One region of the Pseudomonas sp. PS02288 genome, then DNA from elsewhere that is predicted to be linked to it. Evidence: riboswitches for the same ligand, from Rfam matches in the RefSeq annotation. Region 1 holds a riboswitch; each other region holds the start of a gene.

Region 1 (3,269 bases):
TGGGGTTCGGGTCGACAGCCTCGACGATCGCTACTGGCGTTCCAGCTTCATGGAAGGCAAGCGCGTCCTGGTCGCCCAGACTTCCCTGGCGAAGAGCGGCTACCGCCCCTGATCCCTTGCGTGGCCCGGGCTTGCGTCTGGGCCGGGCTGTCGGCAGAGTAGCCGCACTCAGGATAAGGATCGCCCGTCATGGCCTGTCCGGCTCGTCTCTCGCTCATATTCGTCGCTGCTCTACTGGGTGCCTGCGCCAGCAGCCCGCCGCCCTCGGCTCCCCAGCCGGTATTCGTCGATCCCTCCGCACAGTTCTCGCCCTCGTCGGATGACGTGCTGTTCCGCGCGCTCGGCCTCGTCGGCACGCCTTATCGCTACGGTGGCAATACGCCGGACAGCGGTTTCGACTGCAGCGGACTGATCGGCTTCGTCTATCGCGACGCCGCCGGCATCAAGCTGCCGCGCTCCACCGGAGAACTGGTCAACCTGCGCGCGCCCAGCGTGTCACGCGCGGCGTTGCAGCCGGGCGACCTGCTGTTCTTCGCCACCAGTGGCGGACGCACCGTCAGCCATGCCGGCATCTACGTGGGCGAGGGGCGCTTCGTGCATGCGCCGTCCAGCGGCGGCACGGTTCGCCTGGACAGGCTGGCCGATGCCTACTGGCAGCGCAGCTACCTGAGCGCCAAGCGTGTGCTCGACGGCGATCACCTCGCACGCAACCCCTGAACCAACCCTCCACGCCGTGCCCGTGCTCACGCCTGCCGTGCGGCGCCGGGCACCGGCCATTCCAGATCGAAGTGCGAGCCGAGGACAAAGCGGCCATCTAGCCAGTCCCAGCGCTCCACGCACGCCTGTTTGCTACCGGCCTTGCCGACGCGCAGCTTGTTGAAGGAGTTCGGCGAAGTCCCGCGCACCCGCGACGAGAGCGTGGTCCCGGCCTGCACCATCCAGATCTCCCGCGACAGCTGCGGGTACTGCTTGCTCAGGGGCAGCACGTAGGGCAGGTGAATGTGCCCGCCCAGCACCAGGTCGAGCCCGGCCTCGGCCCAGCGGCTGAGCGCGTGGGAGGCGCCGTGCTGCAGGTTGCTCAGGTCGCTGCTGACCATCGCGCCGAACGGCTGGTGTGCCACCACCATGCGCAGCTTGCCGGGCGCCGAGGTGCGCAGGTGCTGGCAGACGCGGCGCACCTGCTCCGCGGTCACCAGGCCATCCTTGTGGCGACGCGGCGCGGTGGTGTTGAGCCCGATCACCAGCAGTTCGTCGTTCTCGAACACCGGTTCCAGCTCCCTGCCGAAATGTCGCCGGTAATTGGCGTACGGCCTTAAGAAACGTTCGACGACGTTGTACAGCGGGATGTCGTGGTTGCCGGGAATCACCAGCGTGTCGGGGATGCCGTGGCGTTCCAGGCGCTGCACGAACGCCTGCGCGGCGGCGAACTGTTCCGGGCGGGCCCGCTGGGTGATGTCGCCGGAAAGAATCAGCAGGTCGGCGCCGTGTTCGCGCACGTGGTCTTCGAGTGCGGCCACCACCTCAGGCCGCTCGGTGCCGAAGTGGGTGTCGGAGATTTGTAGGATCGTCGTCATGGGCGAAACAGTACCTGCCTTGGCCTCGTTCGGGGGACGTAACAGAGGTTTCGATAGGTTCGCTGCGGAAAAAGTCCCTCCCGAAGCGAAATCCCGGTCACCGAACATGCCGGTCAGGTTCTCCCGGATGCCGGCGATTGACGCGTTCCGGCCCAGCCTCTACCCTTCGCGGCTTGCTTCAGGTGCCCCTCCGATCGACGTCGGCGGGGTGAAACAGGGAAGCCGGTGCGTCCTGCCTCGAACCCCGAGAAGGACCATTCCGGCGCTGCCCCCGCAACGGTAGGCGAGTCGTGCGACCGCGTTAACCACTGTGCTCTGCATGGGAAGGTGCGTTCGCCGGAACCCGAAGGTTCCTCTCGCAAGCCCGGAGACCGGCCTGTCGCAGTTCACGGCATCGCGGAGGGCGTTGCTGGGCGTATCTGCCTTTCCTGGCCGCTGCGTCGCAGCTCTCCGCCGCCTTTCCCTGCTTATGTCGTGCGGGTGGCACGGCGGAGACCATTCCTTGAAGCGCACGCCTTTTCTCAGGCCGGCGGCATTTTCGCTGCTGGGCTTTTCCTCGCTTTCCCTGGCCGTAGCGGCCGAACAACCCCTGTTGCTCGACGAACAGGTCAGCACCGCCACGCGCACCTCGCAGGAGGGCATCGCGGCGACCACGGTGATCGACCGCGAGCAGATCGAGCGCAGCCAGGCTACCTCGGTGCCCGAACTGCTGCGCCGCGTGCCCGGCGTCAGCTTGGTGAACAACGGCGGCCCCGGCAAGAGCACCTCGGTCAGCCTGCGCGGCAGCAACTCCAACCATGTGCTGGTGCTGATCGACGGCATTCGCGTCGGCTCGGCGACCACCGGTGATGCCGCCTTCCAGAACCTGCCGGTCGAGCTGATCGAGCGCATCGAGGTGGTTCGCGGCCCGCGTTCGGGGATGTATGGCTCGGACGCCATCGGCGGGGTGATCCAGATTTTCACCCGCAAGGGCAATGCGAACGGCGGCGCCAAGCCATTCCTTTCCGCCGGCTACGGGACCCACGACAGCTACAGCGGCAGCGCCGGCGTTTCCGGTGGCGATCGCGACGGCTGGTACAACCTGGGCGTCAGCAGCAATGCCACCGACGGCATCAGCGCGCGCTCCGCCACGGCCGGCTACGAGCCCGACGCGGACGGTTACCGCGAACTGGCCGGCACCTTCAGCGGTGGCTATCGCTTCGCCAGCGGCCTGGAGCTGGACGGCAACCTGCTGCAGTCGAACTCGCACAACGACTACGATTCCGGCACCCGCGCCAACGCCGACGGCGTGCAGAAGGTCGCCGGCGTCCGCGCCCGCTATCGTCCCCTGGAGCCGTGGCTGATGACCCTGCAGGCCGGCCGCAGCGAGGACAAGAACGACACCTACTCCGGCTCCACCTTCAACACGCGCATCGACACCCGTCGCGACAGCTTCAGCTGGCAGAACGACTTCAGCGTCGCCGCCGGCCAGTTGCTTACGCTCGGCTACGACCACCTGCACGACGAGGTGAACGGCACCACCGCCTTCCGCGAGGATTCGCGCGACAACGACGGGCTGTTCGGCCAGTACCTGGCCAGCTTCGGGCGCAACGAGTGGCAGCTCAGCCTGCGCCGCGACCGCAACGAGCAGTTCGGCAACCACACCACCGGCAACCTCGGCTGGGCGTTCGCGCTGAGCGATGCGCTGCGCTTCAC
Region 2 (3,269 bases), on a different contig from region 1:
AGGCGCGCCGCCGCATGGGCGCCGCCCGCAGGATGGATACGCGCCATCGCCGCAGACCGACGCACTCGCCGAACCGCCCAGTTGCGCATCAGAAATCGATACCCGCCTGGCCTTTCACGCCGGCGTTGTAGGCGTGTTTGACGTCGCGGATCTCGCTCACCGTGTCGGCCAGCTCGATCAGCTCGGGCTTGGCCGCGCGGCCGGTGATGATCACGCTCTGGCTGGCCGGGCGCGCACGGATGGCGTCGAGCACCATCTCCAGGTCGAGGTAGTTGTACTTGAGCATGTAGGTCAGCTCGTCGAGCAGCACCAGGTTCAGCCGCGGGTCGGCGAGCATGCGCGAGGCGTGGGTCCAGGCCTCGTCGGCGGCGAGCTTGTCGGCGTCCCAGTTCTGCGTGTTCCAGGTGAAGCCGGTGGCCATCGCGTGATACTCCACCAGCGGCGCGTTCTGCCGCAGGTAGGTGACTTCGCCCGAAGCCTGGGTGCCCTTGATGAACTGCACCACGCCGGCCCGATGGCCGTAGCCGAGCGCGCGGTACAGGGTGCCGAAGCCGGAGGTGCTCTTGCCCTTGCCGTTGCCGGTGATCAGCACGACGATGCCGCGCTCCACCTGGGCGCGCTCGATGCCGGCGTCGACCACCTCCTTCTTGCGCTTCATCCGCTCGGCGTGGTTCTGCTTCTTCTGTTCGTCGATCATCGCTGCACACTCCAGGCCCATGCGCCGCCGCGCGGGCGGGCAGGATTCGATGGCACGAACCACGGGCAGGGACGCGATGCGCAGGCATCGCGCGCAGGTGACGAGACTGAGGAAGGCTGCGCGAGGCAGACGACAGCACCGGCAACCACCCACACCCCGGGGTACGTACCTTGTTCTCGAATCAGGCCGGTCTTCTGGCTCGCCTTCATCCGATCACCGCGCCTTCCCGACCGGAGTCAGTGGCATCGTGCGGTTTCGTCAGGCTCTACAGCAGCGGGGGCTGCGCCGGAATGCTCGAAGGGTTTACCCCCGAGGTCACCGGACTTCCCGTTTCAGCCCCTCGCGCGGTCGCGCTCGGGGCACCTGTTCGTTGGCCGGCAGGGTAGCCTTTCGCCGGGGCCGGGGCAATCGCACGAACGCCGGCCCGGTTGACGAGGCACCACCTTCGTGATGAGGTGGCGCGTGTTTTTCAGGTGTCTCGTGTCAACGCCACGAGGTTAAACGGGAAGCCGGTGGGTCCGATCCAGGCGATCGAGCGAGTCCGGCGCTGCCCCCGCAACGGTAAGCGAGCGAAGCCTTCGGCATACCACTGGACCGCGATCCGGGAAGGTGAAGACTTCAGGCCTGTACGCCACGTACAGGCCGCCTCGCCAGCCCGGAGACCGGCCTGGAATCCCTTTGGCAACCCGCGGTGGGCGGGACGCGCCGGAAACAGGCCCGCTTCACCGCGTGTGCGATTGCCGCATTCACGCGCCCCGCCTGCCCGTCTTGCGTCCTTCCACGCGTGCCGATCACTCGACTCATTGGAAGGTCTTCATCATGACAAGCCGCACGCTGCCCTCCAGCACCGCCGTTACGCTCCCCCTCTCGCAACGCCTGACGCTGGCCGTCGGCAGCATCCTGATCGGCGCCGCGCTGATCTACTTCGCCGGGTTCTCGCACATGGAGCTGGTGCACAACGCCGCCCACGACACCCGCCACAGTGCCGCCTTCCCCTGCCACTGAGGAGCGAACCGATGATCAAGCGCATCGCACAGACGGCGGGCTTCTCCGGGCTGCTGGCGGCCATTTTCCTGACCCTGCTGCAGAGCTTTTGGGTCAGCCCGCTGATCCTGAAGGCGGAAACCTACGAAAACGCCGGCGCCAGCGCGCAGGCCGAGCACAGCCACGAAGCCGGCGCAGCGGCCCATGAGCACGGCGGCGAAGCCTGGAGCCCGGAAGACGGCCTGCAGCGCACCCTGTTCACCGGCCTCGGCAACCTGGTCGTGGCGGTCGGTTTTGCCCTGATGCTCGCCGGCCTCTACACCCTGCGCGCACCCGGCAGGACCTGGCAGGGCCTGCTCTGGGGCCTGGGCGGTTTCGCCGTGTTCAACCTGGCGCCGTCCCTCGGCCTGCCGCCGGAAGTGCCGGGCACCGCGGCCGCCGACCTGCTGCTGCGCCAGTACTGGTGGATCGGCACGGCGCTGGCCACCGCGGCCGGTCTGGGGCTGATAGCCTTCGGCCGCAACTGGGCGCTGCGCATCCTTGGTCTGGCGTTACTGCTGGTGCCGCACCTGATCGGCGCGCCGCAGCCGGACGTCCACCAAAGCCTGGCGCCCGAAGCCCTGGCACAGGAGTTCATCTACGCCTCCCTGCTGACCAACGCCCTGTTCTGGGCCGCCCTCGGCCTCGCCAGCGCCTGGTTCTTCAGCCGCGCCAGGCGCAGCGTCTGATACAGCCGGCAGATTGCTCCAAGGCGCACCCCGAGTTTCACTTGCCTCGTAGGGTGCGCATGCGCACCACAATCGCCGCCAAGGTACGCGCGGTGCCCCTACAGCAGTCGACGCAGGCAATAGAGGCTCTCGTCGACCTTGCCGCGGTTTTCGGCGATGACGATCTCACCACCCAGCGCCCGCAACCGCGCATTGAAATCGCTGGCATAGAGCCGCTTCAGCCAGCCCTGGCAGTCCATCCCCGTCCCCTCCAGCCACGCCTGCAGCGCCGGCAGCGAGAACGCCCAGTAGCCCGCCTCGCAGGCAAAACCTCGCGCCTGCAACTGCGCGATCAGCACGGCATCGCCTTGCAGCACCCGCACGCAACCCGCGTAGAAAGTCTCCACTGCCTTGCTCATCAAGACTCCGCGCTCATGAAATTCGGGTGAACTTTCGATGAAAGTGACGGGCAATGCCAGGCATGTCACACGACGGCAACTTGGCGCTGTTTGACTGGCGTTCACTTTCATAAGAGACATGATCGCCATGGCCGAAGAAATCACCCTGGCGCGGCTGCTCAAGGCAGTGTCACCGCTCGGGCCGCAGATGAGCATCAGCGCGGTTGCCGACCGCCTGCTGACCAGCGAGTACAAGTCGTTTCTGTCGCTGCCGATCGTCGATCAGGACGAGCGCCCGCTGGGCCTGGTCAGCCGCTACGGGCTGCAGGACATCTTCATGCAGCGCTTTGGTCGCGACCTCTGGGGCCGCCGTCCGGTGCTCGACGTGATGAATCCGGCGCCGCTGCTGGTCAGCCTCGAACTGGATCTCGAAGAAGCGGCGCGGCAGATCACCAGCCAGTTGCACTACCCGATCACCGAAGA
Region 3 (3,269 bases), on a different contig from region 1:
CCGGTTTTCGCGAAGGAGAGGATTGCCCGGGGGCAGCGAGCGGCACCGACAATCCGTGCAGGGTTGGTTAGCAGGTGGTTATTCATAAGCCAATCGACCCCCCTTCCCGGCAAAAGGTTGCCTGGGAATTCGTCTTTGAGAAGTAAGCCGTTATTTTTGCTGAATTAGATTTTTTTCAACGGCGGACGGCGGCTTCAACGAAGCGGCAGGAACGGCCCTGAAGCGGGCTTTTTCGGCAGTATGGCGTCTAGCATGAAGGCACGGGGCCAGCGTCTTGGGAGTTTCCCCGGCGTCTTTTCCTGCCGCTGCCGGCCCAGGTCAAATTTTGTCATTTCATGCGGCTGGCAATGTGCGGGGACTGCTGGCAGATTGTCGGTCGCTGTCAGGCCGTCATCCGATCAGGACTTCATGAGCAATTCCTCCCGCCGCACCTTCTGCTACGCCAGTCTGCTGATTCTGGGCATCGCCCTGATTCTCGTCCTGCCGCTCAAACTGTTGCCGAGCCTGCTCGCCGGGCTGCTGGTATTCGAACTGGTGAACAGCCTGGCGCCGCTGTTGCAACGCCTGTTCGCTGGTCATCTCGGGCGTCTGCTGACGGTCGGGCTGCTCGGCGTCATGGTCGTCGGGGTGCTGACGCTGGCGTTCGCCAGCGCGTTCTCCTTCGCCCTGCTGGAACTGAACAATCCGGGACAGATGCTCGGCAAGCTGATGGGCGTGGTCGACCGCGTGCGCGAGCAGGTGCCCGAGGGGCTGGTGGCCTACCTGCCGGCCAACGTCGACGACGTCCGCCTGACCCTGCACGACTGGCTGCGCCGTCACGTCGGCGAGCTGCAACTGCTCGGCAAGGGCGCGGCGCATCTGTTCGTCACCGTGCTGATCGGCATGATCCTCGGCGCCGTGGTCGCGCTGCAGCGCCTGCCCGATCCGCAGACGCTCAAGCCGCTGGCAGGCGAGCTGCTGGTGCGGGTGACGCGGTTCACCGCGGCGTTCCGCAACATCGTCTTCGCCCAGTTCAAGATTTCCCTGCTCAACACGGCGTTCACCGGGGTCTTCCTGATGGGTGTGCTGCCGCTGTTCGGCATTCACCTGCCGCTGACCAAGACGCTGATCGTGCTGACCTTCGTCGTCGGGCTGCTGCCGGTGATCGGCAACCTGATCTCCAACACCGCGATCTTCATCGTCGGTTTCTCGCTGTCGCTCTGGGTCGCCGTGGGCGCGCTGGCGTACCTGATCCTGATCCACAAGGTCGAGTACTTCCTCAATGCGCGGATCGTCGGCGGGCAGATCAACGCCAAGGCCTGGGAGCTGCTCCTGGCGATGCTGGTGTTCGAGGCCGCCTTCGGCATCGCCGGACTGGTCGCCGCGCCGGTCTATTACGCCTACCTGAAGAGCGAGATGAAGGCCCAGGACTGGGTCTGACAGGCGCCGCTCTAGGGCCCGCAGTTCCTGTAGGTGGTGACGAAGAAGCCGGCCGAAGCCGCTCCGTAGGCTACCCGCGCGACCACATCCCGCCTCCGGGCCGACGCAGCGTCCTTGTTTTCCTCGAGGGCGCCGACTAAGGTGCGCGACGTTTTCATTTCCGCCGAGGTACGCGGGCCACAGGGCCGGCGTTAATCGGGAAGCCGGTGCGCCCCAGTCTTACTGGGCAAACCCGGCGCTGCCCCCGCAACGGTAATCGACCGCGATCCGCCCGGATCGCACTCCGCTCAACGGCCACTGTGCGCATGCATGGGAAGGCGAGCGCGAGCCGCGTCGAGAGCCCGGAGACCGGCCACGGCGGAATGCCACTGGTGTTGCGGAGGGCGACACCATCAGGCGTCGGCCCGCGCACGAAACGGCCCGCGTCTGCCTGCCCTCCTCGAACGTCTCGCCGACCTTGAGGATTTCCCATGACGCTTTCCCGCCTCGCCTTGACCCTGGCCCTGCTGCCGACCCTGCCGGCCCTGGCCGAAACCCCGTCGCAGGACGACGCGCTGAAACTCGACGAACTGCTGGTCACCGCCAATCGCAGCGTCGAGGCGCGCAGCCAGAGCTCCGCCGCCAGCACCGTGTTCACCCGCGCCGACATCGAGCGGCTGCAGGCAAGCGACGTACTGGACCTGCTGCGTCATGCTCCGGGTGTGAGTATCGCGCGCAATGGTGGGCCGGGCAGCCTGTCCGGGCTGTTTATGCGGGGCACGAGCAGCGCTCAGACCTTGGTCCTAGTGGACGGCGTACGCATCTCCAGCGCCTCCAGTGGCACCAGTGCATTGGAGAACCTGAATCTCAACCAGATCGAACGTGTGGAGGTGGTGCGAGGGGGCCGCTCCGCACTGTACGGCGCAGACGCGATTGGGGGCGTGGTGCAGATATTTACCCGTCGAGGAGATGCTGGACTGACCCCACGCCTTCACTTCGGGATTGGCAGCCATGGCACCTTCGAGCGCAGCCTGGGCATCGCGGGCGGAGATGAGGAAACCCGCTTCGACCTCAGTGCATCCCTTGGCGAGACCGTGGGCACTCAGCGAACCGACCTTCCCGGAAGCGATGACAGTGCCTACCGCAACAGGGCATTCAGCCTGAGCCTGTCACATCGTTTCAGCGATACGTTGAACGGAGGTATCAGCCTGCTGCGCCAGAGTGGCCAGAGTGAATACGACAACTCCGATTACCCGACCACCCCGGCGGATACCGATTTTGAGCTTTCCAGCGGTAGCGCATTTCTCGAAGCAGAAATGAACGATCAATGGAGTGGTCGTGTTGAACTAGGGCACGCCGAAGACAGGCAGACCTCTCATGCGTCCTATGGAAACTCGGTCTACAACACCTATCGCGACCAGGCATCCTGGGTGAACCAGTTCGAACTCACCGACGCCCAGCGACTCCAGCTGGGAGCCGATTGGTATGAGGACCGGCTAAACAGCGACAACGCTTTTATCAAGGATTCGCGTTGGAACCACGGCTTCTTTGTTCTGCATCGCATCGAGACCGGCAGCTTCTCTACCGAACTGGGTGCACGCTACGACGATAATCAGGCCTATGGCAGCCATACCAGTTGGAACGGCGCATTCACTTATCATTTAAATCCCGACAACGACCTGATCGCGTCTTATAGCGAAGCATTCCGCGCGCCGACCTTCAACGATCTGTACGACCCCTTTGGCGGGGGCAACCTTGATCTTGATCCTGAAAAGGCACGTAGCTTCGAGCTGCAGTGGCGCAGCCAGCTGGCCAAAGCCACGCGCCTTGAATTGTCGCTATACCGCACCACCATCGATGATGCGATCGTG

The links. Region 1 has a riboswitch for cobalamin ahead of btuB (TonB-dependent vitamin B12 receptor). Riboswitches for the same ligand answer to the same signal wherever they lie in the genome.
Region 2: it holds a riboswitch for cobalamin, as region 1 does, so the genes downstream of both, QMX85_RS20935 (CbtB domain-containing protein) here and btuB (TonB-dependent vitamin B12 receptor) in region 1, are expected to answer to the same signal.
Region 3: it holds a riboswitch for cobalamin, as region 1 does, so the genes downstream of both, QMX85_RS10510 (TonB-dependent receptor) here and btuB (TonB-dependent vitamin B12 receptor) in region 1, are expected to answer to the same signal.

The regions. Positions count from the first base shown of each region.
Region 1 is NZ_JASCPA010000012.1:83,391-86,659, forward strand. It holds gene QMX85_RS07645 (C40 family peptidase) at 1-112, shown strand, start outside; gene QMX85_RS07650 (C40 family peptidase) at 190-717, shown strand; gene QMX85_RS07655 (metallophosphoesterase) at 744-1,574, opposite strand; cobalamin riboswitch at 1,738-1,969, shown strand; gene btuB (TonB-dependent vitamin B12 receptor) at 2,044-3,269, shown strand, end outside.
Region 2 is NZ_JASCPA010000071.1:7,094-10,362, reverse strand. It holds gene QMX85_RS20945 (ABC transporter substrate-binding protein) at 1-47, opposite strand, end outside; gene cobO (cob(I)yrinic acid a,c-diamide adenosyltransferase) at 89-694, opposite strand; cobalamin riboswitch at 864-1,079, opposite strand; cobalamin riboswitch at 1,152-1,383, shown strand; gene QMX85_RS20935 (CbtB domain-containing protein) at 1,517-1,702, shown strand; gene QMX85_RS20930 (CbtA family protein) at 1,714-2,409, shown strand; gene QMX85_RS20925 (hypothetical protein) at 2,508-2,807, opposite strand; gene QMX85_RS20920 (ATP-binding protein) at 2,995-3,269, shown strand, end outside.
Region 3 is NZ_JASCPA010000021.1:8,038-11,306, reverse strand. It holds gene QMX85_RS10520 (type IV pilin protein) at 1-23, opposite strand, end outside; gene QMX85_RS10515 (hypothetical protein) at 409-1,419, shown strand; cobalamin riboswitch at 1,569-1,791, shown strand; gene QMX85_RS10510 (TonB-dependent receptor) at 1,890-3,269, shown strand, end outside.